DNA from 3 places in the Patulibacter sp. NPDC049589 genome. Region 3 is predicted to be linked to each of the others. Evidence: riboswitches for the same ligand, from Rfam matches in the RefSeq annotation. Region 3 holds a riboswitch; each other region holds the start of a gene.
What was found. Region 3 has a riboswitch for cyclic di-AMP ahead of AB0L40_RS05830 (NlpC/P60 family protein). Riboswitches for the same ligand answer to the same signal wherever they lie in the genome.
Positions count from the first base shown of each region.

Region 1: it holds a riboswitch for cyclic di-AMP, as region 3 does, so the genes downstream of both, AB0L40_RS05140 (NlpC/P60 family protein) here and AB0L40_RS05830 (NlpC/P60 family protein) in region 3, are expected to answer to the same signal.
Region 2: it holds a riboswitch for cyclic di-AMP, as region 3 does, so the genes downstream of both, AB0L40_RS11670 (NlpC/P60 family protein) here and AB0L40_RS05830 (NlpC/P60 family protein) in region 3, are expected to answer to the same signal.

Region 1 covers NZ_JBFAPC010000017.1:15,112-25,072, forward strand. Annotated here, with positions in the region: gene AB0L40_RS05120 (methyltransferase domain-containing protein) at 1-644, shown strand, start outside; gene AB0L40_RS05125 (BlaI/MecI/CopY family transcriptional regulator) at 697-1,086, shown strand; gene AB0L40_RS05130 (M56 family metallopeptidase) at 1,083-2,039, shown strand; gene AB0L40_RS05135 (four-helix bundle copper-binding protein) at 2,076-2,480, opposite strand; cyclic di-AMP (ydaO/yuaA leader) riboswitch at 2,737-2,879, shown strand; gene AB0L40_RS05140 (NlpC/P60 family protein) at 2,882-3,667, shown strand; gene AB0L40_RS05145 (peptidoglycan-binding protein) at 3,787-4,941, shown strand; gene AB0L40_RS05150 (L,D-transpeptidase) at 4,995-5,975, shown strand; gene AB0L40_RS05155 (multicopper oxidase family protein) at 6,029-7,570, opposite strand; gene AB0L40_RS05160 (hypothetical protein) at 7,948-8,301, shown strand; gene AB0L40_RS05165 (hypothetical protein) at 8,489-8,638, opposite strand; gene AB0L40_RS05170 (peptidoglycan DD-metalloendopeptidase family protein) at 8,649-9,485, opposite strand.
Region 2 covers NZ_JBFAPC010000050.1:14,118-24,078, reverse strand. Annotated here, with positions in the region: gene AB0L40_RS11685 (phosphodiester glycosidase family protein) at 1-3,030, opposite strand, end outside; gene AB0L40_RS11680 (amidohydrolase family protein) at 3,332-4,465, opposite strand; gene AB0L40_RS11675 (reverse transcriptase family protein) at 4,475-5,869, opposite strand; cyclic di-AMP (ydaO/yuaA leader) riboswitch at 6,366-6,511, shown strand; gene AB0L40_RS11670 (NlpC/P60 family protein) at 6,518-7,372, shown strand; gene AB0L40_RS11665 (acyl-CoA dehydrogenase family protein) at 7,615-9,552, shown strand; gene AB0L40_RS11660 (hypothetical protein) at 9,882-9,961, shown strand, end outside.
Region 3 covers NZ_JBFAPC010000020.1:172-10,132, reverse strand. Annotated here, with positions in the region: gene AB0L40_RS05860 (alkaline phosphatase) at 1-1,149, opposite strand, end outside; gene AB0L40_RS05855 (hypothetical protein) at 1,598-2,197, opposite strand; gene AB0L40_RS05850 (hypothetical protein) at 2,267-3,169, opposite strand; gene AB0L40_RS05845 (CAP domain-containing protein) at 3,402-4,373, shown strand; gene AB0L40_RS05840 (CAP domain-containing protein) at 4,606-5,493, shown strand; gene AB0L40_RS05835 (HD domain-containing protein) at 5,536-6,141, shown strand; gene AB0L40_RS05830 (NlpC/P60 family protein) at 6,205-7,371, opposite strand; cyclic di-AMP (ydaO/yuaA leader) riboswitch at 7,379-7,532, opposite strand; gene AB0L40_RS05825 (CAP domain-containing protein) at 7,532-8,263, shown strand; gene AB0L40_RS05820 (NAD(P)H-binding protein) at 8,381-9,286, shown strand; gene AB0L40_RS05815 (HAD family hydrolase) at 9,382-9,961, shown strand, end outside.

The DNA of each region.
Region 1 (9,961 bases), on a different contig from region 3:
CCGTCGCCCGCTGTCCCGGGTTCCTCTCGCTGCGCGAACGGATCCTCGAGCTCGCGCAGCCCGAAAGCCATCACCGAGCCGTCGACGTCGGCTCGGGCACGGGCCTTTTGGCCCTTCCGCTTGCCGACCAGGTCGAGCACGTCTGGGCGGTCGACCTCTCCGCCGGCATGACCGACTACCTCCGCGCGAAGGCCTCCAGCGCCGGTCTGGAGAATCTCCAAGCCGTTGTGTCCTCCGCCGTCAGCCTGCCGCTCGTCGACGACGCGGTGGACCTCGTCGTCTCCAACTACTGCTTCCACCACCTCAACGACGCCGGCAAGCACCTCGCGATGCTCGAGGCCTGGCGCGTCCTGCGACCCGGCGGCCGCCTCGTCTTCGGCGACATGATGTTCGGCCTGGGCCTCGGTGACGCCCGGGACCGCGAGGTCGTGACGCAGAAGGTCCGCGCGATGCTCCGCAAGGGCGTGCCGGGAGTCGTGCGACTGCTGAAGAACGCCGGACGGGTCGCCAGCGGCCGCTGGGAGCACCCCGCGCGAGCGGAGTGGTGGGCCGACGAGCTCAGGCGCGCCGGATTCGTCGACGTCGGCGTCGAGGTGCTCGACCACGAGGGCGGCCTGGCCTGGGCGAAGAAGCCCACCCGATAGGCCCGCAGCGATCTCCCACGATCCGTAGGACTTGGGGTGCCATACTCGTCCGATGACCGACGGCGCCATTCAGGGCGAGCTGCAAGAGCAGATCATGATCGTCCTGTGGCACAACGGCGAAGGGACCGTCGAGCACGTCCGCGCCGGACTACCGGCCCGGCACCGCAGCGCCTACAGCACGGTGCAGACCGTGCTCAACCGTCTCGTCGATCGTGGTCTCCTCTCGCGGGAGCGGCGCGGCAAGACGTTCATCTACACCGCGAAGGTGACCGAAGGGCAGTACCTGTCGCGCTCCATCGAGCGCACCCTCGCAGGAGCGTCGCTCGAGGCCCGGCAGGCCGCGCTGGCGCAGCTGATCGGCACCATCGACACCGACGAGCTCTCCGCTCTGCAGGAGCAGGCCCGCCAGGCCACCGCCGCACGTGAGGCCCGCAGGCGGTGATCATTCTCCTGGCACTCCTGGTCGTCGTCGCGGTGCTGCTGCCGCACGTCGTGCCGCTGCGACGCGTGGCGCCGGCGACCGCCGCCACGCTCTGGGGCGTCGCGCTGGGCCTGCGGGCGCTGACCAGCGTCTTCGTCGCGCTCTACCTCGTCCTCTTCCTGCCGGCGACCGCGCTCTTTGACGCGATGACCCACTGGTGCTGGCACACGATCATCCCGATCGCCACCACCCACCTCGGCGTGGCCGGCCACCGCGTCGGCGACGCCGTGGCGATCTTCCCGATCTTCCTGCTGGCAGCGTCGGCGATCTCGCTGACCTTCGGGCTCGTCCGCGCCGCCCGGTCGATCCGACGACTGATCACCCGCGACGCCGTCGGACGCGGACCGGCCGACAGCGTGATCGTCGGCGGCCCCGACGTGTTCGTCGCGGCCGCCGGGTTCAGCAATCCGCGACTCGTGGTGTCCGCCGGCGCCCTGACGCAGCTGGACGACGAGGAGCTCGCCGCCGGAATCGATCACGAGCACGGCCACATCCGCAGGCGCCACCGCTTCGTCGTCCTCTACGCCGAGGCGTGCCGCGCATTGGCGCGTTTCATTCCGGGAACGAAGCATGCGGTTTCGCAGCTGCGCTTCCATCTCGAACGTGACGCCGACGCTTGGGCGCTCGCCCGCCAGCACGACCGCTTCGCCCTCGCGAGCGCGATCTGCAAAGCGACGATCTCGCAGAACCCGGCCGTCGCGCCGCTGGGTGGAGGCCGCGACGTCCGCGACCGCGTCGACGAACTGCTCAGCGGCCACCGGACACCCGGAGCGCTGCGCCGCAGCGCCCTGAACACCACCGCAGCACTGGGCGTCGTCCTGCTGCTCGGTCTGACGGCCTCGGTGCCCAGTGTCATCGCCGCCGGCCAGCAGCAGGCAAACGGCGCGCCCGTCCCGCACGCCTGCGACGGCTGACCACCGGGCGGCCGCGCGGAGCGCCTCAGCTGCGGCTCAGGCGATCGCGGCCGCCAAGTCGTTGCAGGCCTGCTCGCACGCCCGGCACGATGCCGCGCAGATGCGGCAGTGTGCGTGCATCTGGGCGTGGCGCTCGCACTCGTCGCCGCAGGCGCGGCAGGCTGCCGCGCACGCCTGCAGGATCGCCACGGAGACGTTCGCGTCGTACGCCGTCTGGCGACCGGCGACCCGCCCGGCCGCCGTGCACACGTCGGCGCAGTCCTGATTGAGCCGGATGCACTTGGCCAACTCGGCGGCCATCTCCTCGCCGAGGCACGCATCGGCGCATGCGGTGCACGTCTGCGCGCACTCCAAGCACGCATCGACGCAGCGAGCGATCGCCGCGCCGTCGACGGCGAAGGCCTGCGGGTGGGTTTCGAGCATCTGCTGGGCGTTGGACATAAGGGCTCCTGTCATGGGGAGGGGTGGAGACGGCGCTCGTCCCGGCGTTCAGACCGGTTCCGCGCCTCGCCGCCGTGCTACCCGGATGGGCTAGCGCCATGAGCCTGAATCGATGGACTGTCGGACTTCCACGCGGTGTCGCAGCGGGGCGGCGAGCTGGCGCAAGGCTCGGTGGATGCGCCCATCCATCGACGACCGAGGGCCGTTTACTCCTACGAATCGTCGGAGGCTGATGCGCGGGGCGTCCTGGGGTGTTATCTTGCGGACGCCGAGTCGCTCGAACGGTTTCGAGCGAACGGGGGACCCAAGTGGTTTTGGGGCTAATCCACGCGTTTGTGGAGGCGCTGTCTTTCTGCGCCAGCCCGTCAGCTAACCCCGTAGGCCATCGAAAGAGAGCGCCTGTGAAGCAGTTCACCCGCGGCATCGTCTTGGCCGCCAGCATCACCCTCGGGGCCCTGCCGGCCAGCGCCATGGCGCAGAGCCCCAGCGGCGGAACGCCGGCTGCACCGCCGGCCGCTACCGCAGCGCCCGCCCCGGCGCCTCCTGCGTCACCGGACCCGGACCTCACGGTCAAGACGGTAAAGCTCACGCGCTCACAGACCAAGAGCGTGCAACGCCGCGTCAAGGTCCGCCCGGACGGCGCGCTCGGAACGGGAACCCGCACCGCCCTGAAGCGGTACCAGCGCACCAAGCAGCTCGTTCCCACCGGCCGCCCGAACCTGCAGACCCTTCATGCGATGGAGCTCAAGTTCGCTGCCGCGATCGAGGCGAAGCTCCGATCTGATGCTGCACCACAGACGGCTGCTCCCGGGCCCGCCGCCGCGCAGGCCGTCCAGGCCGCGATGAGCCAGGCCGGCACCCCGTACGAGTACGGCGGCGACGGCCCCGGCGGCTTTGATTGCTCCGGCCTGACGATGTGGGCCTACGCCCAGGCGGGCGTGACGCTGCCGCACTACAGCTTCGACCAGTTCACCATGGGCGAGCCCGTCGAGCGCGACGCGATCCAGCCGGGAGACCTCGTCTTCTTCGACACCGCCGGCCCCGGGGCCTCCGACGTCGGAATCGCCACGGGCCCGACCACCGTCGTCTCCGCCACCAGCAGCCGCGGTGTCCTCGAGCACGAGACCTTCGACGACTACTGGGGCAGCCACTACGTCGGCGCTCGCCGCCTCGCCCCCGCAGGCTGAGCGACCAGCACCCACCCCACCCGCCGGGGCTCCACAGGGCCCCAGGCGCCGGGGGGATGACGACGTCCACGCAGCCCGTCCGCAGACGGGCAACCGGAACGAATCAGGAGAAGACCGAGATGGCACCGACGACCGGCACGAAGACGACAACCACGGAGTTGTGGCGCATCGGGATCCCCGACGAGTCCTACGCCTTCCGGGCCCCTCGACCCGGGCACCGCGACCTCGGCGAGCTCGAGTTCTGGGAGCGCTCCACCGTCCGCTCCCGCCTGCGCCGCGAGACCGCAGCCGCACGCAAGGTCGGGGTCAAGCAGGGCGCGCGATCAAAGCTCGCGATGGCACTCGTCGGCGTGACGCTCGCCGTTCCCGCCACCGAGGCCGTCACCGCCGGCACCGCGCAGGCCGCACCCGTCACCGACTCCGTCCTCAAACGCGGCGACAGCGGCTCCCGCGTCGCCGCCCTGCAGCGCGCCCTGGGCATCACCGCCGACGGCGAGTTCGGCACCCAGACCCACAAAGCCGTCCGCGCCTTCCAACGCTCAAACGGTCTGGCGATCGACGGCGTCGTCGGAGCGCAGACCGCCGCGAAGCTCGGACTAGGGAGCGCCGCGAAGAAGGCATCGGCGACCACCAAGGCCAGCTCCCGGGCGAGCACCAGTGACGCCGCTGACCCCGGCCTCTCCACGGCGACCGTCCGTGCGATCCAGGGCAAGCTCGGGATCGCTGTCGACGGCGAGTGGGGCCCCCAGACACGCAGCGCCGTTCGCGACTACCAGCGCGAGCACGGGCTGCAGGTCGACGGCGTCCCCGGCCCCGCGACCCTGAGCAGCCTCGGCATCCGCGCCTCGCCCGGCACCCCCGACAACGACAGCGCGCCCAGCGCCGCATCGTCCACCGCGAGCAGCTCCAGCAACGGGGGCGGCGGAGCGATCTCCGCAGCGCGCTCCAAGACCGGCGCGCCGTACTCCTACGGAGCGACCGGGCCGTCCTCCTTCGACTGCTCCGGCCTGGTCCAGTGGGCGTTCAAGCAAGCCGGAGTGTCGCTGCCGCGCACGAGCTTCGCGCAGTACGGCGAAGGCAGCACGGTGTCGAAGGGCAACATCCGCGCCGGCGACCTCGTCTTCTTCAACACCGCCGGACCCGGCGCCTCGGACGTCGGGATCGCCACCGGCCCGACGACCGTGATCTCCGCAACCAGCAGCCGTGGAGTCATGGAGCACCCCATCTTCGACAGCTATTGGGGCTCTCACTTCGTCGGTGCGAAGCGGATTTAGCGCCACGGCACCCCAAGTCCTACAACGTGTCGGGGATGCGGTAGCGTTCGCCTATGCCGATTCGCCACCTCACCGCCCGCTGCACGGCCGCTGCGGCGGGCGTCGCGTTTGCATCTGCATTCCTCGCCCCGACCGCCTCGGGCCAGACCGCGGCGGCGCCCATCACCAGCAGTCTGCAGATTGTCGTCGAGAAGCCCGCGGGCACTCCCGTCCTTCAGGGCGACAGATGGACGGTGCTCGCCGTTACCCCTCAATACGTCGCCGGCACCACCGTCCGGGTGAGCTTCACCGCCGGTGCTCGCCGGGTTACTGAATCAGTACCGCTGCAAGTCGCAGGCGACAGCGCTCGCGGCATCGCGCGCCTTCCGATCCCCGATCGTTTGCGCCGCGCCGCCCGGGTCGTCGTTCGGGCTGAGATTCCCGACGGCCAACCGGTCGCGGCGACGGCCGCCCCGACAACGATCGTCTCGCAGGTTCCGACCACGCTACGCCCAGGGGCCCGCGGACTTGGCACGCGAGTCCTTCAGCAGATGCTGACCCGCAACGCCTACGTCGTCGGCAGGGAAGGCGTCTATGACGCCCGGACGCAACGCGCCGTCCTCGCGCTGCGAAAAGTTTCGGGGCTCCAGGCAAGTACCGCCGCGACCCCCGGAGTGTTCCGCACTCTGCGCGCCGGCAAGGGCCGCATCGCGGTGAAGTTCCCGACGCACGGACGCCATATCGAGGTCGACGTCGACCGGCGCGTGTTGATCGAGGTCGACGGTGGCAAGCCGCTGCGCATCTTCCATACCTCCCCTGGCAAACCCTCGACTCCAACGATCCGTGGGTCGTTCCGGGTCTACCGCAAGGACCCCGGCACCAACGCGCTGGGGATGTTCAAGTCCTCGTACTTCATCCGCGGCTATGCCGTGCACGGCTATCCGTCGGTTCCTGCCGGCTACAGCGCCAGCCACGGATGCCTGCGCGTCCCGATGGCCGACGCAGCATCGATCTACGCGTTCATGACGCTCGGCATGCCCGTCGACACCTACTAAACGACCGCGAGCCGGGAATGCCGCGGGACGGTCCGCGGCATTGCCTGCGGCAGTCAGGCGAGGAGGACCTTGCGCATCATGCCGGCCTCCTGGTGGTAGACGTTGTGGCAGTGAAACGCCCAGGCTCCCGGGTTGTCCGCAACCCAGTCAACGCTCACCGTCCGCATCGGAGGGACGATGATCGTGTCCTTCAACGCCGCGCCCGGACCGGTCCGAAAGGAGTGGCCATGCAGGTGCATCGGGTGGGGCATCATCGTTCGATTTCGCATCACGAAACGTTGAGCACGGCCTCGTCGAAGGGCGATCGCTGGTGCTTTGGAGAAGACCTCGCCACCCATCGCCCATCGGTAGGGAGCGGCCATCGTCAGGTCGACGTTGGTGACCTGCGGATCGGCCCCAGGGAGCTCGCCGGCCTCCCCGGCGTCTCGCAGATCGCGGTAGTCCAGGATACGGCGCGGCATGGAGTACCCACCGGCGAGATCAGGGGCTCTCGGGCCTGTGCCGGTCGGTCGCAGCACGGCGAGCGCGCGCCCCGGCTTTCCCAGCGGTATCGCCAGGATCCGACGGGGAGTGCTGCTGTCGGTGGTGTCGACCAGGACGTCGTAGCGCTCTCCCATGCCGAGCACCAGAGCGTCGGTCGTGACGTGGTCGACCTGCTGACCGTCACTGTGGGTGACGGTCAACGTCTGTCCTTCCACGAAGAAGCAAAAGGTCGTGTCCGCGGCCGCGTTGATGATCCGAAGACGTGTGCGTTGCCCTTTCCTCGTGGGCACCTGGTGCGGGTTTTCGGGCGACCGGCCGTTGATCAGGAAGAGCGGATACGTCACGTCGCCAACGTCGACGCGTTTGGCCTCCATCTGGTTGGCCAGGCCAGCAAGACTGCCGACCGAAGCGGCTCCTCCCGCAAGACCTGTATGCGTGCCCCGCGTATCCGAGGCGCCGGATGCAGAGCCGCTGCCCATCTGCATCGCCATCCCCGCCTCCTGGAGGGCTTTGAGCTGCTGATCGGGAGAACCGGTGACGCCGTCGAGCCAGTCGTCCAGGACCAGGACCGCCTCTTCGTCGTAGGACAGCTCCTCTCGGCGCGCGTCGACGATGAGCGCGCCATAGAGGCCGCGGTCCAACTGGGTGCCGACGTGGGTGTGAAAGAAGTAGGTCCCGGCGTCCGGCGGTGTGAACTCGTAGAGATGCGATTCGCCAGGCGCGATCGGATCCTGCGTGAAGCCGGGCACCCCATCCGCATCGTTTTGCAGACGGATGCCGTGCCAGTGGACCGACGTAGCCTGCGGAAGATCGTTGTCCACGCGGATCCGTACCGGCCGACCTTGGGTCAGGCGCACCTCCGGGCCCGGCAGCCTGTCGTTGAACGTCCAAGTCGCCGCTCGACGCGACCCAAACTCGACCGTCGTGGTCTTCGGTCGGAGAATGACGTCGGCCCGCGGCCGCGCCGCCGAAGGCTCCGACAACAAATCCGCAATCGCATAACCGCCGAGCGACAAGCCGCCCACGGCCCCAATACCAGCAGCCAGCGCCTGCCGTCGACTCAACATCGAACCCCGTTCGTCATTGGTCGCGCGATCAGTGAGACGAGCCATAACTCCTACAGCATGTAGACCGTTGCCGAACGGCGCGTAAAGCGACCGGAAGCACAGGCGAAAGGAGCGGAGTGCGGATCGTCGACCGAAGAGGGACCAATCGCGGATCCGTCGTCGACGTTGCGCCAACTCCGACAGAGTGTAAGAGAGATGCTACGGTCATCTCGCGCGTCGGGGAAGGGACACCGGGGGGCGCGAGCCCCATCGGGAGTCTTCGGCGCGCTTGCAAGGGATAGGTAAGCGAAGCCCGCGCAGGCTCGTGCCGGCGACTCCGTGGCACAGGTGACGGAACCCTGAGTCGCCGCTTCCGCGGGATTCCTACGGCTCCACGAGAAGCGCGGGCTTCGCCTACCGCCACAACGCGACGAACCAAGAGAATGACCGACCTCACCTCACCGTCCGCACGCGCGCGGCGCCTGCTCAACGCCATAGCGGTCGTCGCTGTCGTCGACTTCGCGTTGCTGATTCCGCTGGCTCTTGGCTTCCTCGGCCTTGTCGAGACCAAGTCGTTCGTATCCGCCCTGGGCATGGTGCACGGGGTGGGCTTCCTGGCCTTGCTCGCCATGACCGGCCAGGGCGCCCGTCGGAAATGGTGGGGGTGGTGGTTCCCGGCCATCACGGTCATTACCGGGGGAGCGATCGGGTCGCTCGTGGGGGATGCCCTCGTACGTCGTGGCCTCAGGCACGACCTCGACGTGCCGCCGTTGGCGAACGAGATCGGCCGCCGATGACCACCACGATCCGTCAGCGCAGGCGCCCAGCGGGTCTTCGACTCGTCCTCGTTCTGTTCATCGCCGTTTTGGTCACGGTCGTGACCACCTTCGTCGTACTGGGCATCCGATCGGACCGTTTGAACGATCGCGAAACGTCGACCGCTCGGACTCTCCCGCGGGCCGCGCCAGCGCCGTGAGCGGCGAGCTAAGGCATCTGCATTCCCGGGGCCATGGTGCCGCCAGAACCGTCGGATTGAGTGCTGTTGAGGCTTTTCAACGACGTGCCTAGGAGCACCGCCACGAACAGGACGATGATGATGATCACCAGCAGGCGATTGCGTGCGTGAGGAGCCACGTTCAGGTTCCTAGAGGTAGCCCATGGGATCGCGGGGGGTGCCATTCACCCGCGTCTCGAAATGCAGGTGTGGTCCGGTGCTGATCCCGGTGTTGCCGGCCGCCGCGATGACTTCGCCCTGATCGACGCGTTGCCCGGGGCGCACGTTCAGCCGCGAGTTGTGGGCGTAACAGGTCGAAAGGCTCCCGGCGTGACTGATGCAGACGTAATTCCCGTACGCCCCGACGACCGCCGCGATCGTGACGGTCCCCGCGAGCGCAGCCCGCACCGGTGTGCCGGTCGGGACCGCGATATCGATCCCAGCATGCAGGCGTCCCCAGCGCGGTCCGAATGGAGACGTCAGCTGACCATTGACCGGCCAGATCAACGCCCCTGTGCCTCGCTTCACCGGCCCCGCTGCCGAGGACGCCTCCGGCGTGTCCGGTTGGGCACGCGCAGCAGCCCGCATGAGCGTAGTTCGGACGCGCGCCTGCTGCCGCTGCATCGCCTCCAAATCGCCCCGAAGCTCCCGGCTGCGGAGGCGAACACCTCGAAGGATCCGCGCACGTTGGTTGCGAACGGAAACGACACCTGCGCGGAAGCGTTCCACCCGAACTCTGACGGCGGCGATCTCATCTCGTCGGGTGCGGATCCGCTGGGTGCTTGCACGTCTTTGGGCTTCGGTGCGAGCCAGGGTGCGCTCAGCTTGCGCAGCCTCACTGCGCGCCGTCGAGACTGCCCCCATGACGCGCGCGTCTTGGCGGTGGATCGTTGCCAAGAACTCGGCGCGCTCGACCAGATCGGTGAATCCGTTGCTGTTGAGGACGACACCGACCAGGTCGGGCTTGTCGGCTTGGTAGAGCTCCACAAGACGCGCAGCGAGGACGCGCCGCGACGTCCTTAGACGCGCACGCAGCCGTACCAGCCTGCGGCGCTGGCCCCTCAGCGCGGTCTGGGCGCGCTGAAGAGCGCCCTCACTCGTCCCGAGGTCTTCCTCGGCGTCTCGCTGACGCGTCCGTAGGACTCCCACTCGGCCCTCGAGCTCACGGACCCGGGCCGAATACCGTGCGACGTCGGTGGTCAACACCCGCGCACGGCCCTGCTGGCGCGTGAGGCGCTCACGCGTCGCACCGATCCTCCCGGCTAGCGATTGCTGAGCGGCGTCGGAGAACGAGGTCGACACAAGCGGTACGGAAAGCAGCGCCACCAACACGACGACGAGGCGTCGGACAAGAGGATGCTGAGAAGGCGGCAACGAGGACTCGATCTTTCGGATCCGAGGGGCAGAGGTGCTGGTAGCCCCTAATGCGGAAGGCGGCGAAGTAAGTGTGCAGCAAGCTCCGA
Region 2 (9,961 bases), on a different contig from region 3:
GGTCAGCCACGGCTGGCCGGCGTCGTCGTCCGGGTCCACCGTCCAGCGGAGGAAGCCGGTGAAGCCACCGCGGTCCGGCGTGCCGTACGGATCCTTGCCCGAGGACGGCAGCACCGTGTACGGCACGCCCTCCAGCCGGTGCACGTCGGCGATCTGCGCGTGCGAGCCGACCATCGAGACGCCCTTGCCGCTGTCCTTGCGGAAGTCGGAGAGGAGCTTCTCGATCAGCGCGACCTCGGTCCGGTCGCCGAGCTGGCTGGACTTCGTCTCCGCCGGGTCGTCGACGGGGTGGTGGGCGAAGACCATGACGTTCTTGACGCCGTCGTCGCCGCGGGCCTCGGCCAGCGCCTGCTGGAGCATCGGCAGCTGGTCGAACCTCGAGCTGCGGAGGTTGCCGTAGGCCGAGTCGAGGATCACGAACCGCGTCCCCTTGTGGTCGAACGTGCCGTACGGCTGGCCGAACTCGGCCTCGAACGGCGCGGTCGTCGCCTGGACGTTCCCGAGCCCGTAGGACTCGTGGTTGCCCGGCAGGTAGTAGCAGGGGGTCGTGGTGTCGTCGGGCGCGGGCGTGTCGTCACGGCCGATCGTGGACGTCAGCGGGATCAGCCGGCAGCCGCCCTCCTCGAGGGTCTGGCGGGCGAGCGTCATGTCCTGCGGCAGGCCGCGGTCGGTGATGTCGCCGTTGAGGACGATCAGGTCCGGCTTGGTGGCGCGGATCCGCTCGAGGGCGGCGACGCCGACCTTCGTCAGCTCCGGCGAGTCGGCCGTGAACTGGACGTCCGACAGGGTCGCGAAGGACCAGTCGTTCGCGTCCGTCGGGATGCGCCCGTCGGGGGAGAACAGCGGGTCGGCCCTCAGGGGCTCGGTCGGCGGGATCTCGACCTCGCTCGGCACGTCGGCCTGGATCGAGCGGACGGTGTAGTTGCCCGTCGCCTGGTTGGCGGTGTTCGTCTCGATGCCCTGGAACGAGTTGAAGCGCAGCGGGAACGTGACGCCGGCGGGGACCGTGAAGTTCAGGTCCTGCTCGGTGCCCTTCCCGTTCATCGCGAGGTTCGTCACGGGATCGGTCTGCGCATAGAGCCCGTAGCTCTTGCCCGTGGCGTCGAAGAGGCCCATGTACGCGAGCGACGCGCTGTGGCTCGACGTCACCTTCAGGCGGATCGTCAGCGGCTGGCCCGGGATCGGGATCTGTCGCGCGGCGACGCTCGAGGCGGTGAAGCCGAAGTTCCGCGACGAGTTGTAGGCGACGTTCAGGCCACCGGGCGTGTCCGTGAAGACCGTCCCGTTGCCGGCGGTGCCGTTGACGGCCCAGCGGCCGGCGGCGGCGCCCCCGTCGTCGAACGAGTAGAGCGTCTTCGTCTCGACGCCGATCGAGATCGGCAGCTTCGCCGTCTGGCCCGCGACCTTCACGGTCAGGACGGTGCCGCCGGACTTCAGCGGCGTGATCTTCAGGCCCGCGCCGTCGGGCGCGATCCGCACGACGTCGTGGTCGTAGTCGAGGTCGAGGTCCTGGGACTCGACCGGGGCGGTGTAGCCCTGGCCGTCGCGGCCGGTGACCGACAGCGACACGGCGCTGGACGCGCCGGCGGCCGAGAATGACAGGCGGCCCGTCGACAGCTCGAGCGTGCGCAGGGCGCGGAGGACCCGCACCTGCTCGTCGGCCTGCGCCCCGTCGGTGCGGCCGCGGACGGTGACGGTCGTGTCGGCCGTGTCGGGGGCGCGGAGCACGCCGCCGTCCACGGACCCGGCGTCGGAGGACCAGCGGACGTCGCCGCGGGCCAGCGGCACGGGCGTGTCGTGGTCGTCGACGGCCTTCGCCGTCAGGGTGCGGTGCAGGCCGGGGAAGACCGTCGCCTCGCGGCTGGAGTCGTCGTCGGTCTTGCCGGCCGGCACGGCGGCGTCCAGGACGAGGTCGTCGACCTGGCCGTCGCCGGGCGTCACGAAGAGCCCGACGCCGTTGGGGTCGGAACGCCCCGTGCCGTCGGAGGGCACGTTGCGGACCGTCGCCGACGTGTCGCCCAGGGCGCGGGCGACCATCGTGGTCGAGCCGCCGCCGTCGAGGTTGACGGCCGTCTGCGCACCGAGGTCGGCCATCATCTGGGCCTCCTTGGTGAGCGTGACGCCGCCGTTGCCGGTGCCGCCGGGGCCGTCGACCGTCTGCATGATCAGCGTGCGGCCCCCGTCCTTGAAGCCGATCGCCGTGCGGGGCGCGATCGCCGTGTCGCCGATGTTCTGCGCGACGCCGCCGGTGACGAGCTGGGTGTCCGCGCCGATCGCGAACTGGAGGTTCTTCGCGGTGTCGGGGTTCAGGCCGTAGGAGAGCTCGACCGGGTCACCGACCGCCAGGGTCTTCAACGCGTCGGCGCCGGTGCCGGCGCCGACCAGCGCCGTCGTGCCGTCGGGCAGCTGGCCGGCCGCGGGGGCGGCGGCCGCCTGGACGACCTTGCCGCCGGAGACGAGGATCTCCGCGACGTTGCCGCCCGTGACCTGGGTCGCGCGGGTGTAGGCGCCCCAGTTCTGGTCGTAGGCGCCGATCGCGTTGGCCCCGACGTTCACCTTGTTCAGGCCGCTCAGCGCGTGGGCCTCGCCGCCGAACGTGGCCTTGCCGTCCAGCGCGAGGGTCAGGAGTTGGGCGATCCCGTCCTTGCCGACGCCGAAGCTCCGGCCACCGTTGCGGTCGCCGGACTTGATGAGCTGCCCGCCGCCGACCTCGAAGCCGAGCGCGGCCCCGGAGTTGCCGATGTCGAAGAAGTCGCCGTTGATCCCGGCGACCGCGCCGGCGGCGTTGACCTGGTCGGTCAGGGGCGAGCCCTTGGCGACCTTGCCGGACGTGAGCAGGTCGGAGCCGACGGCGGCGCCTGCGAGGTCGGCGGTGACGACCTGGCGGTTGACCCAGCCGGTGGTCTCCAGGTACTGCTGGTGGCGCAGGGTGATGCCCGGGCCGAGGGTCTCCGTGTGGTCGACCACCGCGAGGGGGTCGGCGGCGTGGGCCGCTGAGGGCAGGACGACGAGGACCGCGAGCGCGGCCATGGGCACGCGCCACCGACGGGCGCGTGAAGGGCTTCCGGACACCGGAGCTCCTGGGATCGTGGGGACCGCCGCGCGGGGGACCGCGTCGGGCGGGGGATGGAGCACCGCGGTCCGGTCGAGGAGACCGGAGCGGTGCCGACGTCACTCTGCGCTCCGGTACGCCGTCAACGTGTATCCGGCCGGTATCCACTTCGTGAACACGAGTGAACAAGGGGCGACAGGCTCGATCGTGGGCCCTCGGCGTCGCCTCCAGGGAGACGCCGGGCGGTCTCCGGGGCCGATGCGGGCCGCCGGCCAACCGTCAGAGGACGACGTCGGGGATGCCGGCGGACGGCGTCGTGGCCAGGAACGCGGCGGCCATCACGGCGCCCACGGCCCGGAGCGACGGCCGCTCGGCGCCGACGTCGACCTGCCCGAGCGCCCGGCCGAGCAGCAGGTCGATCATCCCGAGCAGCTCCCCGGTCGGGCCGGTGTCCCGCGTCTGGGCCGCGGAGCGGGCGAGCGCGATCGCCTCGGACGGGTCCTGCCCGTGGAACGACAGCTGCGCCGCCACGCAGGCGTAGGACGCGACCCGCTCGAGCTCGAGGGTCCGCGGCCCGATCGCCGCCGCGCCCGGCGCCGGACCGAGGTCGAGCGGGTCCTCGCCCGCGAGCAGGCGCGCGAGCTGCCCGCCGGCGATCTCGCGGAAGACGTCGGTCCCGAGGCCCACCGCGGCCGCGCAGCGCAGGCTCGCGAAGGCCGTGAACTGGCCGGGGCCGTAGGGCATGTCGCTCGCGTAGAGGACGTTGCCCGGCGGGATCGTCGCGTAGAGCTGGAGGATGTCGGCGGGGTGCCACCAGGCGGTGTCGAAGAGGAGGTTCGGCAGCCGGGCGGCCGCCTCGGCGAGCGTGCCGAGATCCGAGACCGCCGCGTGGGCGAGGATCAGCCGCGCGTCCGGGTACCGCTCCGCGAGCCGGACCGCCGCCTCCCCGAGCTGCGGGATGCCGCGCCCGGCGTGGAACAGCACCGGCCCCCGCCGCTCGGCCACCAGGGCGACGACCGCCTCGACGTCGGGGTGGGTCAGCGCGAACGCGTCGCTGCGGGGATGGAGCTTGAAGCCGAGCGCCCCGGCGTCCAGGCAGCGGCGCGCCTCGTCGAGAGCGCCAGGAGACCCCGGCGCGATCCGGGCAAGCGGCAGCAGGCGTCCGCCGGACGCCGCGCACGCGCGCAGGACGACGTCGTTGGCGTCGCGGTAGCCGTCGGGCTCGTGCATCGCGAACGTCAGCGCCCGGCGGTGGCCGGACGCGTCGAGGCCGGCGAGGATCTCGTCGGCGGTCGCCGTCATCCCGTCCGGGTCGTTCTGCCCGATGTGGGTGTGCGCGTCGAACCAGTCGAGGTCCCCGTGCGGCGCCGCGCCCGCGGCGTAGAGGACGTCGATCTCGGAGCCGGCGGGCATGTCGCGAGGCTACTTCGCGGCGTCGTCGAGGTCGATCCGCGGGGCGTTCCAGTCGATCCGGTCCAGCTGCGCCCGCAGCCGCGCGCCGCGCGCGGGATGGACCTGTGCGACCCACGCCACGCGGCCGCGGACGTGGGCCTCGAACGCGGCGCCCAACCCCCGGCGGTCGGCGACCCGGGGCCCGTGGTGCTCGGCCTCGTGCAGCAGCGCCCGCAGCCGGTCGACGTCGCGCCGGGGCACCGACGGGCGCTCGTTGACGACGATCCCGCACAACGACTGCCGGCCCTCGCGGGCCAGCACGCGGGTCTTCGCCGCGTTGACGCGGAAGCCCTCGGCGGCGGCGATCGCGGTGACGGTCGCCTCGAGCTCGTACGCGCGGCGCGCCAGGTGCCGGCCTCCGGACAGCGCCAGGTCGTCGGCGTAGCGCGAGTACGTCAGGCCGAGGGAGCGGGCGAGGCCGTCGAGTCGCCGGTCCAGCCGGAACGCCGCGAGGTTCGCCAGCGCGGGGGAGGTCGGCGCGCCCTGCGGGAGGTGCGGCTCGGCGAGCCGGCGACCGAGGCGGTGGTGCCGCGCGATCGCGGGCGGCTCGGACGGCCGCGGGATCCGGGCCCAGAAGCTGTACGGGACGACGTTGGTCGTCAGGCCGACGATCGCGTGCGCGACGGGCTCGGCGTATCCGGCGGTCCGCAGGATCCCGAACACGCGCCCGGCGGTGACCTGAGCGAAGAAGTCCTCGAGGTCCATCCGGACGAGCACCGGCCGGCCGACGTGGCGGGCCGCGTGGTCCACGACGGAGCGGCCGGCGACGAAGCCGCAGGCGGCGTCGTGCGGCGGGATCGACCCGAGGACCTCGCGCAGGAGGACGCGCTGGGCCGCCTTCAGGCGCGCCTTCGGGCGCTCCAGCACCCGCGGCGGACCGCCGGCCCGCGGGTGCTGCGTGTAGCGGTACCCGCGCAGGCGCTCGTCCGGGACCCCGCGCTCGAGGCCGCGGACGTCGGCGAGCCAGTCCAGCGCGCCCGGGTCGCGCTCGCCGACCAGGCGCCCGAGATCCGCGACCGCCGGCAGCGGGGCGACGGGCCACCGCGCCGCGCCCATCGCCGTCGGGGGCGCGTAGCGGCGCCGCACCCGCGCGTTCGGCGGCCAGGCCCCGCGCGTCGTTGACCCGCGGACCAGGTCGTCGACCTGCTGCGCGAAGGCCCGCGGGGCGTCGCGCGGCGGCTCGCGGTGCAGGAGGAGCACGGCCGTCACGATCCGGCCGGGGAGCTGCGGCCCGAGCGGCCGGACCGCCTGGCCGAGTCGCCGCAGCATCGCGGGCTCCGTCCACGGGCCCGCGAGGAGCGCCGCGGCGGCGGCCTGGGCGAGGTCGCTCGGCGGCGTGCCCGGCGGTGCCGGCGGGCGGGTCATCGGACACCCGCCCCAAGGGCGTGCTCCGACGGACGACGCGACCGCCGGCGGGCGCTGGCGACACTGGCCTGCGTGTGGGCGCCCGCACGCAGGCCGGCCGGCGCGCGGCCGTGACCGACGAGGCCGGCCGCAGCGCACGGTCCCGAGGACGACGACGGCGGCGGGGTCCGACCTCCTCGGTCGTGCGTGCGCATATCTGCGCGGAGCGGCAGCGGCGCGCACGCGATGCGATGTCCGGCCATCACCGGTGCCCCCGGGGGTACCCCGGAGCGGCCCGTGATCCCGGAGGGATCCGCGGTGCCGTCTCGGACCCCGCCGTCGTCCCGCCGAGCGTAGCCCGTGGGGCGGCGGGCCGGGAACGGGTCCCGGCGTCCGCGTCCGCCCGCACACCGCCTCGCGTCGTCCACCACACGCGCCGATCCTCGCAGAGCCGGATCGCGTGCATGCGCGCATCCGCCGAGGAGGAACCGGGACACCCACGCCGACGGGCTTGCTACGGTCTCCCGAGCCGAGTCGCCGGAGTCCCTTTCCGGCGAACGGGGGAACCAATCGACACCGGGGCTCATCCACCTCCCGGGGTGGAAGCGCGATCTTTCCGCGCTCGCCCGTCAGCTAACCCCGTAGGCCGACGAAAGAGAGCCGCACCCCGTGAAACGCTTGACCAGTGGCGTCGCCGTCACGCTGACGCTGATGCTCGCCGGCGCGCCCGCCGCGATGGCGCAGGACCCCGCCCCGACGGGCGGCACCACCGTCAGCCCGACGCCCGGCACGCCAGCCGACGGCTCCGGCACCACGACGCCGGCCGACCCGTCCGACGGCACCACGCCGGCGGCGCCGCCGGCGTCCGCGGTCTCGGCCACGAAGACGGTCAAGCTCACGCGCGCCCAGAACAAGAAGATCCAGAAGCGCGTCCACGTCCGCGCCGACGGCGCCATCGGCGCGAAGACCCGCGTCGCGCTGCGCAAGTACCAGAGCGCGCGCAAGCTCACCAAGACCGGCCGCCCGAACCTCGAGACGATCAAGGCGATGAAGATGCCGTTCGCCACGACGGTCGAGCAGAAGCTCACCGGCACGTCGAACGGGACCACGACACCGGCGGCCGCCGGCGACCTGACCGCCGTGATCGCGGCCGCGCAGTCCGTCATCGGGACGCCCTACGTGAGCGGCGGCAACGACTCGTCGGGCTTCGACTGCTCCGGCCTCGTCGTCTTCGCGTTCAAGAAGGCCGGGATCTCCCTGCCGCGTACGTCGTTCGAGCAGTACGAGGAGGGCACGGCCGTCCAGAAGGCCGACATCCAGCCCGGCGACCTCGTCTTCTTCTCGACCGCCGGCGCCGGCGCGTCGCACGTCGGCATCGCCACGAGCGCCACGACCGCGATCTCCGCGACGACCAAGGGCGTCATGGAGCACCGGATCGACGACGACTACTGGGGCGCGGCGTACGTCGGCGCCCGCCGCGTCAGCGCGACCGCGTCCTCCTCGGGGACGACGACCAGCCGCTGATCCTCCGGGGCGCAGCCGGCGCCCCGCGAGCACGAAGGACCCTGGAGGGCCGCCCGTCGGGCGGCCCTTCGTCGTTCCCGGGGCCGGTCGTGGCCCGGGCGGCCCGGGGCGCAGCGGACCTCCCGGCCCCGTCCGCCTTCCGCCGGAGGGCCGGATCCGGGTGGCGGATCGTCGCCGGGCCCGCTACCCTCGGTAGAAGACGTTGACTGACCAGTCAATCTAGAGCCCCGGAGACGATTTTCGTGAGCACCGAACCGACCAGCGCCGAGTCCCGCAAGTTCGCCGAGGACGCGCGTGAGACCGACTGGAAGCTGCCCTCCTTCGGCAAGGAGCTGTACCTCGGGGACTTCCGCTTCGATCTGATCCACCCGCTGCCGGCGGACGACGCCGAGAAGGCCGCTCGCGGCAAGGTCTTCCTGGAGAAGCTCCGGACGTTCCTGCAGGACGAGGTCGACCACCTCCAGATCGAGCGCGACGCGAAGATCCCGGACGCCGTCATCGACGGCTTCAAGGAGCTCGGCGCCTTCGGCATGAAGGTGCCGCTGAAGTACGGCGGCCTCGGGCTCTCCCAGGTCGACTACAACCGCGCGCTGGCGATGATCGGCACGTGGCACGGCTCCCTCGGCGCCCTGCTCTCCGCCCACCAGTCGATCGGCGTCGCCGAGCCGCTGATGATCGCGGGCAACGAGGAGCAGAAGCAGCAGTGGCTCCCGAAGGTCGCCAAGGACCACATCTCCGCCTTCCTGCTGACGGAGCCCGACGTCGGCTCCGACCCGGCGCGCGTCTCCTGCGCGGCCGTCCCGACCGAGGACGGCACCGGCTACCGCATCACCGGCCGCAAGCTGTGGGCGACCAACGGCGCGATCGCCGACATCGTCGTGATCATGGCGAAGGTCCCCAAGAGCGAGGGCCACAAGGGCGGCGTCTCGGCGTTCGTCCTGGAGTACGACTCCGAGGGCATCACCGTCGAGCACCGCAACCAGTTCATGGGCCTCAAGGGCATCGAGAACTCGCAGACGCTGCTCGAGGACGTCTTCGTCCCCAAGGAGAACCTCATCGGCCAGGAGGGCCAGGGCCTGAAGATCGCCCTGCAGACCCTGAACACCGGCCGCCTCGCGCTGCCCGCCATCTGCGCCGGCACGGCCAAGTGGGCCTCCCGCGTCGCCCGCGAGTTCGGTACCGAGCGCGTCCAGTGGGGCAAGCCGGTCGGCGAGCACGACCCGGTCGCCCAGAAGATCGCCTTCATCAACGCGACGGCGTTCGGCCTCGAGGCCCTCGTCGACGTCACGGCCCGCCTGGCGGACTCCAAGCGCTCCGACATCCGCATCGAGGCGGCCGTCGCGAAGCTCGTCGGCTCCGAGCTCGGCTGGCAGGTCACGGACGAGCTCGTCCAGATCCGCGGCGGTCGCGGCTACGAGACGGCCGAGTCGCTGAAGGCCCGTGGCGAGCGCCCCGTGCCGGTCGAGCGGGCGCTGCGCGACATGCGCATCAACCGCATCTTCGAGGGGTCGACGGAGATCATGCACCTGCAGATCGCCCGCGAGGCCGTCGACCAGCACCTGAAGGTCGCCGGCGAGCTCATCGAGGGCGACGGCGGGCTGTCCGAGAAGGCCAAGCTGGCCGTCGGCGCCGGCAAGTTCTACGCCAAGTGGTTCCCGAACCTGACGCACGGCGAGGGCCAGAACCCGCGCTCGTTCGACGAGTTCGGCGTCCAGGCGCAGCACCTGCGCTTCGTCGAGCGCAACTCGCGCAAGCTCGCGCGCGTCACGTTCTACGCGATGGGCCGCTACGGCGCCCAGCTCGAGGCCAAGAGCGCCGTCCTCGGCCGCATCGTCGACATCGGCGCCGAGCTCTTCTCGATCGCCGCCGCCGTGGCGTACGCCGAGCAGCAGAAGGCGCAGCACCCGGAGCGCGCCCGCGAGATCGACGAGCTCTGCGACCTCTTCGCCGTCCAGGCCCGCCGCCGCGCGAAGGCGCTGTTCCACGAGCTGCGCACGAACGACGACGACGCCAACGCCAAGGTCGCCAAGGGCGTCCTCAGCGGCCGCTACTCGTGGATCGAGGAGGGCATCCCGTACGACGCCGAGGACCAGTCGCTCTTCGGCGACGACTACAAGCAGCCGACGTCGGCGGCCGCGGGCACCGGCGCCGGGGCCGGCGCGAAGACCGTCACGGCCTAGCGGCACCGCCGGGCCGCGGGCCCGGACGCAGGACGCGGGGGAGACCCCGCGCAGCAGGACGACGGGGGTGCCGCGAGGCGCCCCCGTCGCGCGTCCCGGCCCGGGGGCGCCCGGCGCGACGCCGCGTCACCGCCGGGAGTGCCGGAGCACACGCTCCGCAGAAAGATTGGCTCTTGCAGCCGAAACCCGCCGACCGCCGCTCCGATGCACGCTTCGTGCGTCCCGTCAACATCCGAGGCATCCAGTTCCGGGGGAGTGCCGTTCTACCTGGCATGACCAACACGCACTCCCGCGGTTCCTTCTTCAGCCGGACCCTTCCGGCCCTCGCCATGACCGGCGCCCTCGCGCTTGGCGTGACCGCGTGTGGCAGCGACGACGAGAGCGACTCCGTCACCACCACCGCCGCCAA
Region 3 (9,961 bases):
GGCGCTGTGGTCGCGCTTGTCGATCGAGGCGCCCTCGATCTGCAGGAAGAAGCCCTTGTCGCCCTTGGCCTTGTCGAGCAGGTCGATCGCCTTGGACGCCATCTCGTTGAGCGCGGGCTCCTCGGGACGGACGCTCTCGCGGTAGCCGGCCTTGCAGGCCATCGGGTTGCCGTCGAGCGCCGGGCGCTTGGCCGCGGCCTTCGGCAGGAAGTTGCCGCCGCTGTCCGCGGCGGACCACTCGCTCACCATGTTGGCGGGGTCGCTGTTGACCTCGCTCGCGTGGAACAGGCCCAGGACCGGCTTGTCGCCCGGCTTGGTGCCGAGGTCCGTGACGGCGTTCAGCTGCGCCTTCGTCGTCAGATACTGGAAGCCGTCCTCGATGGCCTTGTCGACGACCGTCTTCGTGCCCGTCGGGGCGAGGGTCTGGAGGTACCGCGCGCGGCCGGCGCCGAGCGTGATGTCCGGACGCAGCGCCTCCTGCTGCTCGGCGACGGAGCCGAGGGCGCCGGCGTTCGTCGAGCCGTCGGCCTTGATCTTGGCCTCCGTCGTGCAGGTCGTGCGGGCGTCGGCGGGACCCTGGCAGCCGCGCTGGCTGATGTGCGCCGTCGGGCCGGCGGGCGTCGCGTCGGTGACCTCGGCGGTCGTGACGTTGCCGGTCCACTTGCCGAGCTTCTTGGCCGCCTCGATGGTGGTCTCGAAGTTCTCGCCGGGCGTCGCGCGGTTGGCGCTGTTGCCCTGGCCGAGGCGGTTGATCTGCGTCTTGTGGCCCGTCGACCACGCGGTGGCCGTCGACGCGGAGTCCGGCGCGAAGTTCTCCTTGCCGGCCGTGGCGACGTCGTCCAGCGGGGTCAGGTCGTACGTGGTCGCGACGCCGCGAAACGGCAGGCGGTCCATGTTCAGGGGCTTGTCGACGCCCTGGTAGTAGCGGGCGATCGAGACCTCCGACTCGCCCATCCCGTCACCGATCAGGAGGATGACGTTCTTCGGCGTGGCCGGGTTGATCTTCGCGGCGAGTGACGCCGAGCGGTCGACCGTGGCGTCGCCGGTGACGGCGAGGGCGGTCGCGCCACCGGCGGCGACCACGACGGTCGCGGCGGCCGCCGCGATGAGCGGGCGGCGCACGCGGCCTGGGATGCGGGGGTTGGACATCGAGTCGTTCCTTGGTTGTCGGGGTGAGGGAAAGGAGGTGGTGGTCCCCGGCGCGCGGTGGGTCGCGGGCCAGAGCAGTCCTCGAGCCGAGCCGGACCGGGACCCGACCGCGGACCGCTTCGCGAGCCGGTTCGACCGCCGCGTCTGGACCGGTCCACGAGCCCGATCGGGATCACGAACCGACGGGTCGACGGGCCGATCCGGGCCACGAACCGCTCGTCCCACGAGCCGGCCGAGGCCACGATCCGGGCCGGTCCACGATCCGCCCAGGGCCGCCTCCTCGTCGGAGGACGCGCCGCAGGTGGCGGATCGCGCCGGGCGCGAACCGCTCCGACCCTGCCCCGGGTCCGGCCTCGGCCGCACTCGGGACCCGATCGCCGCACCGGCCGACGACCGTCTCGGGCGACCGGCCCGGGGGAGTCGTCGAGCGGCGCGCCGGAGCGGTCCGTCAGCCCGCGAGCGCGGGCGGGGCTCTGCCGGCGAGACGCAGCGCGGGGAGCAGCCGGGCGGGGACGACGTCACCGGTCCACGCGACGACGAAGCGCTCGAGAACCCGCGGCCCGCGGGGCGCCACGGGGAGCCGGCGACGGGCCGTCACTGCGGCGCGGACGACGCGCGTCCCGACGACGAGGGCCATGCCGGCGCCCAGGACGAGGGCGGCCGGCAGGACGACGCAGAGGACGTGCCCGCCGAGGTCGGCGACGCACGCGCCGTGCTCGACGTGCAGGCCGAGCGCGAGCGTCTCGTGGGCGACCAGCGCCACGACGAGGCCGGCGGTGAGGACGGCGGCGAGGCGGATCCCGCCTCGGCTCGGGACGTCCTGGCCGCGCGCGATGCGCAGGCCCATGAACGCCGCGAGCGCGAGACCGCCGAGGCCGGCGACGGCTTCGCCGCCGGCGAGGCCGGGGCCGGTCGCGGCGCCGTCGACGACCCCGGCGGCCACCCCGTCCAGGAGCTCCGCGACGAGGGTCGCCGCCACGAGCAGCAGGGCGATCGCCGCGCGGCGGAGCCGGTCGCCCGCGGGGCGGATGAGGTCCAGGGGGCCCACGGCCCTCGACGATGGCAGGCGTCGGCGGCCCGGAGGTGAACGGACGGAGAACCTCGGGGGGCGCGGGCGTCAGGCGACCCGCGCCACGCCCTTCAGGGCCTGGTCGAGGTCCTTGAGCGCCCGGCGGCCGTACTTGCGGCGGTAGGTCGCGCGCTCGCTCGCGACCTGCTGCGTCTGCCCGAGCGCGAAGCGGTGGGCGATCCGGACGGCGCGGACGGCCTCGATCAGCTTCTTGGCGTCTCGGTCGTGCGCGTACCGCCGGACGCGGCCGTTCAGCCGCTGGATCTCACGGAGGTGGTCGGCGCGGGTCGTGGCGTCCACCCAGCCCTTCCCCGGGATCAGCCGCGACCAGGTGAAGTACGGCGTGTAGAAGACGTAGGCCCAGTCCAGGCCCTCGAACGCGGGGTCGGCGATGCGGAGCCGGCCGGGGGCGTCCGTCCGGTCGCCGCCCGCCGACCCGCCGTTGGTGGCGTCGTGATGCCAGGTCCCGGCGGCGTCACGCCACCAGCCGACGTCGATCACGCAGCAGTGCGCCCCGCCCGTGAACAGCCCGATCGCGACCTCCGGGATCCCGTCGGCGTCCTGGTCGGTCACGACGAGGCCGTCCTTGCCCATCGCGAGATCGCCGGTGAACGCAGCCCGCAGCGGCAGGCAGTGATAGCTGTCCGCGGTGGCGTCGCAGAAGTCGCCGGCGTCCTGCTCCGGGTAGAGCAGCGCGTCGACGTCCCCGCCCGGGCGCCGGACGACGATCTGCGTCAGGCGGTCCTGCCCCTTCGCGGGACCGTGCTCCTCGACCGTCCATCCCGACGGCGTGGCGACCGTCACGCGGGCGGGTCCGACGGGCGCGGTCGGCAGCGGGGCGGCGCCGGCGGGTCCCGCCCCGGCGGCACCGGCGACGAGCGCCAGGGCCAGGGCGCCGAGCGCGCGGCGCACCCGGGTCGATGGGCGGTCGGCGCTGCGCGAGCTCGGCATCCCGCCATCATGCCTGCGCCGGGAGTCGCCGGCCGGTCGGGGACGCGAAGATCGGGGACGACCCGGGCCCGTCGTCGACCGGCCGTCCAGGGGGCCGGCACCCAGCCCGGCCGCGTTCGGCCGACCCGCGCGGCATCGCCGTGGTGGACGGACGGTACGTCGTCCGCTCGACGCCCGGGGACGCCGTAGAGGTCCCGGCCCGGAGCGACCGCCGAGCGTCCATACTCAGGCCATGTCAGCTCCGTGGTCCGGCGCGTCCGGTGGTCCCTCCCGCGCCCGCCGCCCACGGCCGGCCGGAGTGGCGTTCGTCGCTGCCGCCGCCGTCGCTGCCGCCCTCGCCACCGCCCCGGGCGCCACGGCCGCGACGTCCTGTCCGGACGCCGACCTCCCGGTCGCCCTCTCGTCGCCCGACCGCGCGGTCGCCGCTGTCGGCTGCCTCGTCAACCACGAGCGGGAGTCCGTCGGCCTCCAGCCCGTCGCCCTCGACGCCCGTGCCCGTCAGGCGGCGCAGGGCCACGCTGACGACATGGCCGCCCGGAACTACTTCGACCACACCGCGCCCGTACCGGCGCCGAACGGCACGACGGTCGCCGAGCGCCTGACCGCCACCGGATACTCGTGGTCGTCGGTGGGCGAGAACATCGCGCGCGGCCAGCTGACGCCGCGCCTCGTGATGCAGGCCTGGCTCGGCAGCGAGATCCACTGCACGAACCTCATGGCGCCGAAGTTCACGGACGCCGGCTTCGGGGTCTCGACCGCCGGCGCCGGCCCCTACTGGGTCCAGGTCTTCGCTCGCCCCCTGGGGACGCCCGAGCCCCACGGTCCCGCGATCACGTGCCCGAAGCTCCCGGCCATCCCGGCGCCCTCGGGTGCAGGGACGGGGACGGGCACGGGAACCGGCACCGGAGCGGGGACCAGCACCGGCACGGGCACCACGACCGGGGCGGGCGCGGGGGCCAAGAAGGCGAAGGCCACGGCCAAGCGCACCCGTCGCCGGCTGACCGTGACGCTGACGCTCCCCGCCGGGTCCGGCAAGGCGACGGTCGTCCTGCGGATCACGCAACGCAAGCAGGCGCGCCGGACCGTCCGCTTCCGCCTGACGCGCGGCAAGGTCCACCGCCTGCGCGTCACGCTGGCGAAGGCCGCGAACGGCCGCGTCGCGGTCACGGCCGGGTCCGCCTCGCTGGCGGCGCGCTTCCGCTGATCGTCACGCGTGCCGCCTGACGCGCTCCCGCCGCGCTCGCCCGCGGCACGCGCCTCGCCGCGTCGCTTGCCGAGGACCACGCTCGCACTCCAGCCGCCCGCGCCGGCACCGAGGAGTGACCCCGCGGGTGGCCCGACCGATGTGCCCGAACGGCCACCGGCGCCCTCCGCCATCGGTCCGCACGCGGAGCCATCGGCGACGTGCTTCCCGGGCTGGGGTCGATCTCCCGGTCATGCGCACGCGCGTCGTCACCGCGTCCTCCATCGGGCTCGCCGTCGTGGCGTTGTCGCTCGGCGCCGCGCCGGGAGCGTCCGCCGCCACCGCGTGCGCGGACATCGACGCGACCCCGGCGGCGATCGGCATCGATCGCGCCGCCGCCGCGGTCTCGTGCCTGGTCGACCACGAGCGGACCGCCGCCGGCCTCACGACCCTCGCCATCGACCCGCGGGTCCGCAGCGCCGCGCAGCTCTTCGCGGTGGACATGGTGACCCGGCGCTTCTTCTCCCACGACTCGCCGGACGGCACCGACCCCGGCGACCGCATCAAGGCCGCGGGCTTCGCCTGGTCCGCCTACGGGGAGAACATCGCATCGGGCCAGCGCACCGCCCGCGAGGTGATGAGCGCGTGGCTGGCCAGCGAGGGCCACTGCGAGAACCTCATGACGCCGTACTTCACGGTCGCGGGGTACGGGATCGCGACGGCGTCCGACGGCCCGTACTGGGTCCAGGACTTCAGCCGTCCACTCGCCGCCGGCGTCGGGGCCGTGACGCTCAAGGCCCCGTCGTGCCCGCGCGCGCCGGCGGCGTTCGGGACCGTCGCCAGCGCGGCGCCCACCACGACCGCGCCGGGAACGCCCGCCACGATGCCGAGCACCGTGACCGCCGCCTCCGTCCGCCGCGTCGGCCGGCGCCTGCGGATCCGGATCGCGCTGCCGGGCGCGAACGCCACCCTGAAGGTCGTCGTCCGCGTCCGCCAGTCGGGCCGGACGATCCGCCGCAGCGTCCTGCGCCGGCCGGCAGGGACGACGCAGAAGCTCACGGTCACGCTGCGCCGCGCGGGCGGCGGCCGGCTCCTCGTGCGGGCGGGCACCGGCGCGACGGTCGGGGTCACCTTCCGCTGATCTCCGGTGGAGGGCGCTACCGCGCGGGGCTAGTGTCGAGCGGTGCCCGAGACCTTCACCGAGGACCCGCTGACCACCGAGCGCTTCGACGAGGCGCTCGTCTACGCGTCGCGCCACCACCGGCGGCAGCTGCGCAAGGGCGGACGGATCCCGTACGTCGCGCATCTGCTCGCGGTCGCGTCGATCGTGCTGGAGATGGAGACCACCGAGGACGAGGCGATCGCCGCCCTCCTCCACGACGTGATCGAGGACGGCGGCGGCATGGCCGCGCACGCCGAGATCGCCGAGCGCTTCGGCCCCGACGTCGCGCGCATCGTGCTCGCCAACTCCGACTCCGTCACCGGCGACGCCGACAAGGCGCCCTGGCACGACCGCAAGCGCGAGTACCTCGAGCGGATCGCCCACGAGCAGCCGGACGAGCTGCGCGTCTCGCTCGCCGACAAGCTCCACAACGCCCGCTCGCTCGTCAGCGACCACCGCCGCGTCGGCGACGAGCTCTGGTCGCGCTTCACCACCGGCAGCGGCGACGACGTGCGCTGGTACTACGGCGGGCTGCTGACGGCGTTCGCGGCGCGGACCGAGGACCTCGGCCCCGGCGGCCGCCGGGCTCTGGACGAGCTGGAGCGCGCGGTGCGGGAGCTCGGCTGAGCCCCGACCGGCGCGCTCGGCGGGGTCGGGGCCGCCCGCGAAGCCGGCCCCACCCCTCGACCCCTACGAGACCCGCTTGGCCCCGACGTAGTTCTGGCTCCAGTAGCCCGACGTGAAGGAGTGCTCCATCACGCCGTGCGACGTCGCCGAGATGACCGTCGACGAGCTCGTCGCGATGCCGACGTGCGAGGCGCCGGCTCCGGCCGTCGAGAAGAACACGAGGTCGCCCGCCTGGACGTTGGCCTTCGAGACGCTCGTGCCCACGCCGTACTGCGCGAAGCTCGTGCGCGGCAGGGAGATGCCGGCCTGCTTGAACGCCCACTGCGTGAGGCCCGAGCAGTCGAACGACGACGGGCCCGTCGCGCCGTAGGAATACGGGACGCCGATCTTCGACTGGGCCGCGGAGATCGCGGCGCCCAGGCCGGTCGACGCGGAGGCCTTCTCGGCCGTGGCGGACCCGGCGGACGAGCCGCTGGACGACCCACCGGCCGTGGCCGTGATGCCCATGCTGGCGAGCGTCGCGGGACCGGGGACGCCGTCGACCTCGAGGCCGTTGCTGCGCTGGTAGTCGCGGACGGCCTTGCGGGTCTGCGGGCCCCACTCGCCGTCGGCGCCGATGCCGAGCTTCGACTGGATCGCCTGGATCGTGGACGAGGACAGGTCCGGGTCGCTCGCCGCGGAGGAGACCGAGCGGCTGGAGGCCTTCGAGCCGGTCGACGCGGACGCCTTCTTGGCGGAGGAGCCGAGCCCGAGCTTCGACGCCGTCAGCGTGCCGACGACGCCGTCGATCGCCAGGCCGTTGGCGCGCTGGAAGGCGCGGACGGCCTTGTGGGTCGCGGTGCCGAACTCGCCGTCGGCGGTGATCCCGAGCGCGCGCTGCAGCGCCGCGACGCGGGCGCCGCTGTCGCCGCGCTTGAGCATCGAGTCGGTGACCGGGGCCGCCTGCGCGGTGCCGGCGGTGACCGCCTCGGTGGCCGGGACCGCGAGCGTGACGCCCACGAGCGCCATCGCCAGCTTTGATCGAGCGCCCTGCTTGACGCCCACCTTCCGCGCCGCGGCGGACTCGCGCCGCAGCTGCGAGCGGACCTTCGACCGCTCCCAGAACTCGTGCTCGGCGAGGTCGCGGTCGCCGGGGCGCGGCGCCTCGAAGGCGTACGACTCCTCGGTGATCCCGATCCGCCACAGCTCGGTGGTCGCGGTGGCCGTGCTCGTCGTCATCGTCGGTGCCATGTGTCCGTGCTCCTGATTCAGCGGCCTACGGGGTGAGCTGACGGGCTCGCGCGGTGCGCTACGCCGAGGACTACGGCGATTCGCCCCAGGGCCGATGACGACCCGGTTGGTTCCCCCGCTCCGGCCGCCACGACGGCGTCCGGACTCGGCCTGGTGATCCATCTTCTACACGAACACGGCGCGGCGCGAGCCGATTCGGTCCCGACGGGGAGGAGTTCAGAAGACGGCGTCGACGGGTACGGTCGACGCCACGGCTGCGTTTCCCCCGCCCCGCCTCCGATGTATCCTCGACGCCGTCGTCGGGCGCCCATCGTCAGCCCCGCAGGACGGTGAGAACGCCCGCCACGAGGGCGATCGACCGGCCCGCGGGCCGCGCCGCGCGACCCTCGTCGCCGCCGTCTCCGCCGTCGCCGGACTGGGCGCGACGACGCTCCCGGCGACCGCCTACGCCGCGTGCCGCGGAGCCCACAGGTCCGTCGCGTCGCCGGGCACGTCGCACGCCGGGGCCGCCGTCCGCTGCCTGGTCAACCGGCAGCGCGCCGCCCACGGCCTGCGGCAGCTGGGCTTCAGCAGCCGGGCCGCCCGAGCGGCACAGCGCCACACCGACGACATGATCCGCCGGCACGACTTCTCGCACGTCTCTCCGGGCGGGTCGACGATCGCCGATCGCGCCAACGCGGCCGGGATGCACTGGCGCCGCGTCGGCGAGACCATCGCCGCCGGCCAGCGCACCCCCGCCGCGGTCGTCACCGCGTGGATGAACAGCCCCGACCACCGCGCGAACATCCTGAAGCCGAGCTTCCGGGTCCTCGGCGTCGGGGCGTCCCGCCGCGGTACGGGCGGCTACGGCGGCACGACCCGGACGCAGGTCTTCTCGACGCCGAAGGGCTGAGGCCCCTCGCGCACGGCGGTTCGCCGGCGCGCCCCGGGGGTAGACGCGCCGCGTGTCCACCCCCGGTCCCGCGTCCCCCGGCCGCCTCCACGCCCCGACCGTCGGGAGCCCCGGTTCATGAGCGACCTCGTGCTGGTCACGGGCGCGTCGGGGTTCATCGGCTCGCAGCTGATCGAGCGGCTCGCGGGGCCGGAGGTGCGCCTGCGCGCCCTGGTCCGCGACGCGAGCCGGCTGCACCCGCCGGACGGCGTCGAGCTGGACGTCGTCGAGGCCGACCTGTCCGACGCGGAGTCGCTCGTCCCGGCGCTGCACGGCGTCGACGTCGCGTACTACCTCGTGCACTCGATGGGCGGCTCCGGCGACCTCGAGCAGCAGGACCGCGAGGCCGCCGAGAACTACCTTCGCGCCGCCCGCGCGGCCGGGGTCCGGCGGACGGTCTACCTCGGCGCCGTCGGCTTCGATCCCGAAGGCGGGTCCTCCGACCACCTGCGCAGCCGCCACGAGGTCGAGGAGCTCCTGGCCGACGGCACGCCCGAGGTCGTGGTCGTCCGCGCGTCGATGGTCGTCGGCGTCGGCAGCGGTTCGTTCAAGACGCTCGTGCAGATGGTCGACCGCCTGCCCGTCCTCGCGACGGCCCCGTGGCGCGAGGCGCGCTCGCAGCCGATCGCGGTCGACGACGTCCTCGACTGCCTGGCCGCCGCGCGGACGGCGCCCCCGGGCCGCTACGAGATCGCCGGCGCGGACGAGCTCTCGGTCGAGGAGCTGATGCGGGAGATCGCCCGCCAGCTCGACAAGCCGTACCGGGCGCTCTCGGTGCCGATCAGCGTGCCGAAGCTCGAGGGCCTCGTCGCCTCCGCGGTCGCGGACGAGGACCGCGCGCTGATCACCGCGCTGCTCGAGGGCCTGGGCGACGACCTCGTCGTGGACCGCAACGACGCGGAGCCCGTGTTCGGCGTGACGCCGCTCGGGTTCTCCGAGGCCGCGGCCCGCGCGATCCCGCGGATCGTGGCGGCCGACGACTGACGCCGAGACGCACCCGGGTGCGACGAAGAACGGCGCGCGCTCGACGGTGGCCGGACCGCCGCGTCCCGGGGCGGACCACCGGGTAGCGATCCGGCGTGCCCGCCCCCGCCGCCATCCTCGACATCGACGGCACGCTCGTCGACACCAACTACCAGCACGCGCTGGCGTGGAACGAGGCGTTCGTGCAGCACGGCTTCGTGCTGCCGATCTGGCGGATCCACCGGTCGATCGGGATGGGCGGCGACCAGCTCGTGGCGAAGCTGATCGGCGAAGACGCGGACGCCGAGCACGGCGACGACATCCGGGCCGCGGAGGGCGCGCTCTACCTCGGGTCGATCGCGTCGGTCCACCCGTTCGACCGCGCCCGGGAACTCGTCGAGCGGCTGTCGTCCGGCGACCGGCGTTGCGTGCTGGCGAGCTCCGCGAAGGCGAAGGAGGTCGACCACTACCTCGACCTGCTCGACGCCCGCGAGCTCGTCGACGGGTGGACGACGTCCAGCGACGTCGAGCACACGAAGCCCGAGCCCGACCTCGTGAAGGCCGCCCTGGAGAAGCTCGGCACCGACGACGCCGTGATGGTCGGCGACACGCCGTGGGACGTCCAGGCCGCCGAGCGCGCCGGCATCCGGACCGTGGCGGTCCTGACCGGCGGCTTCTCGCCCGCGGAGCTGCGGG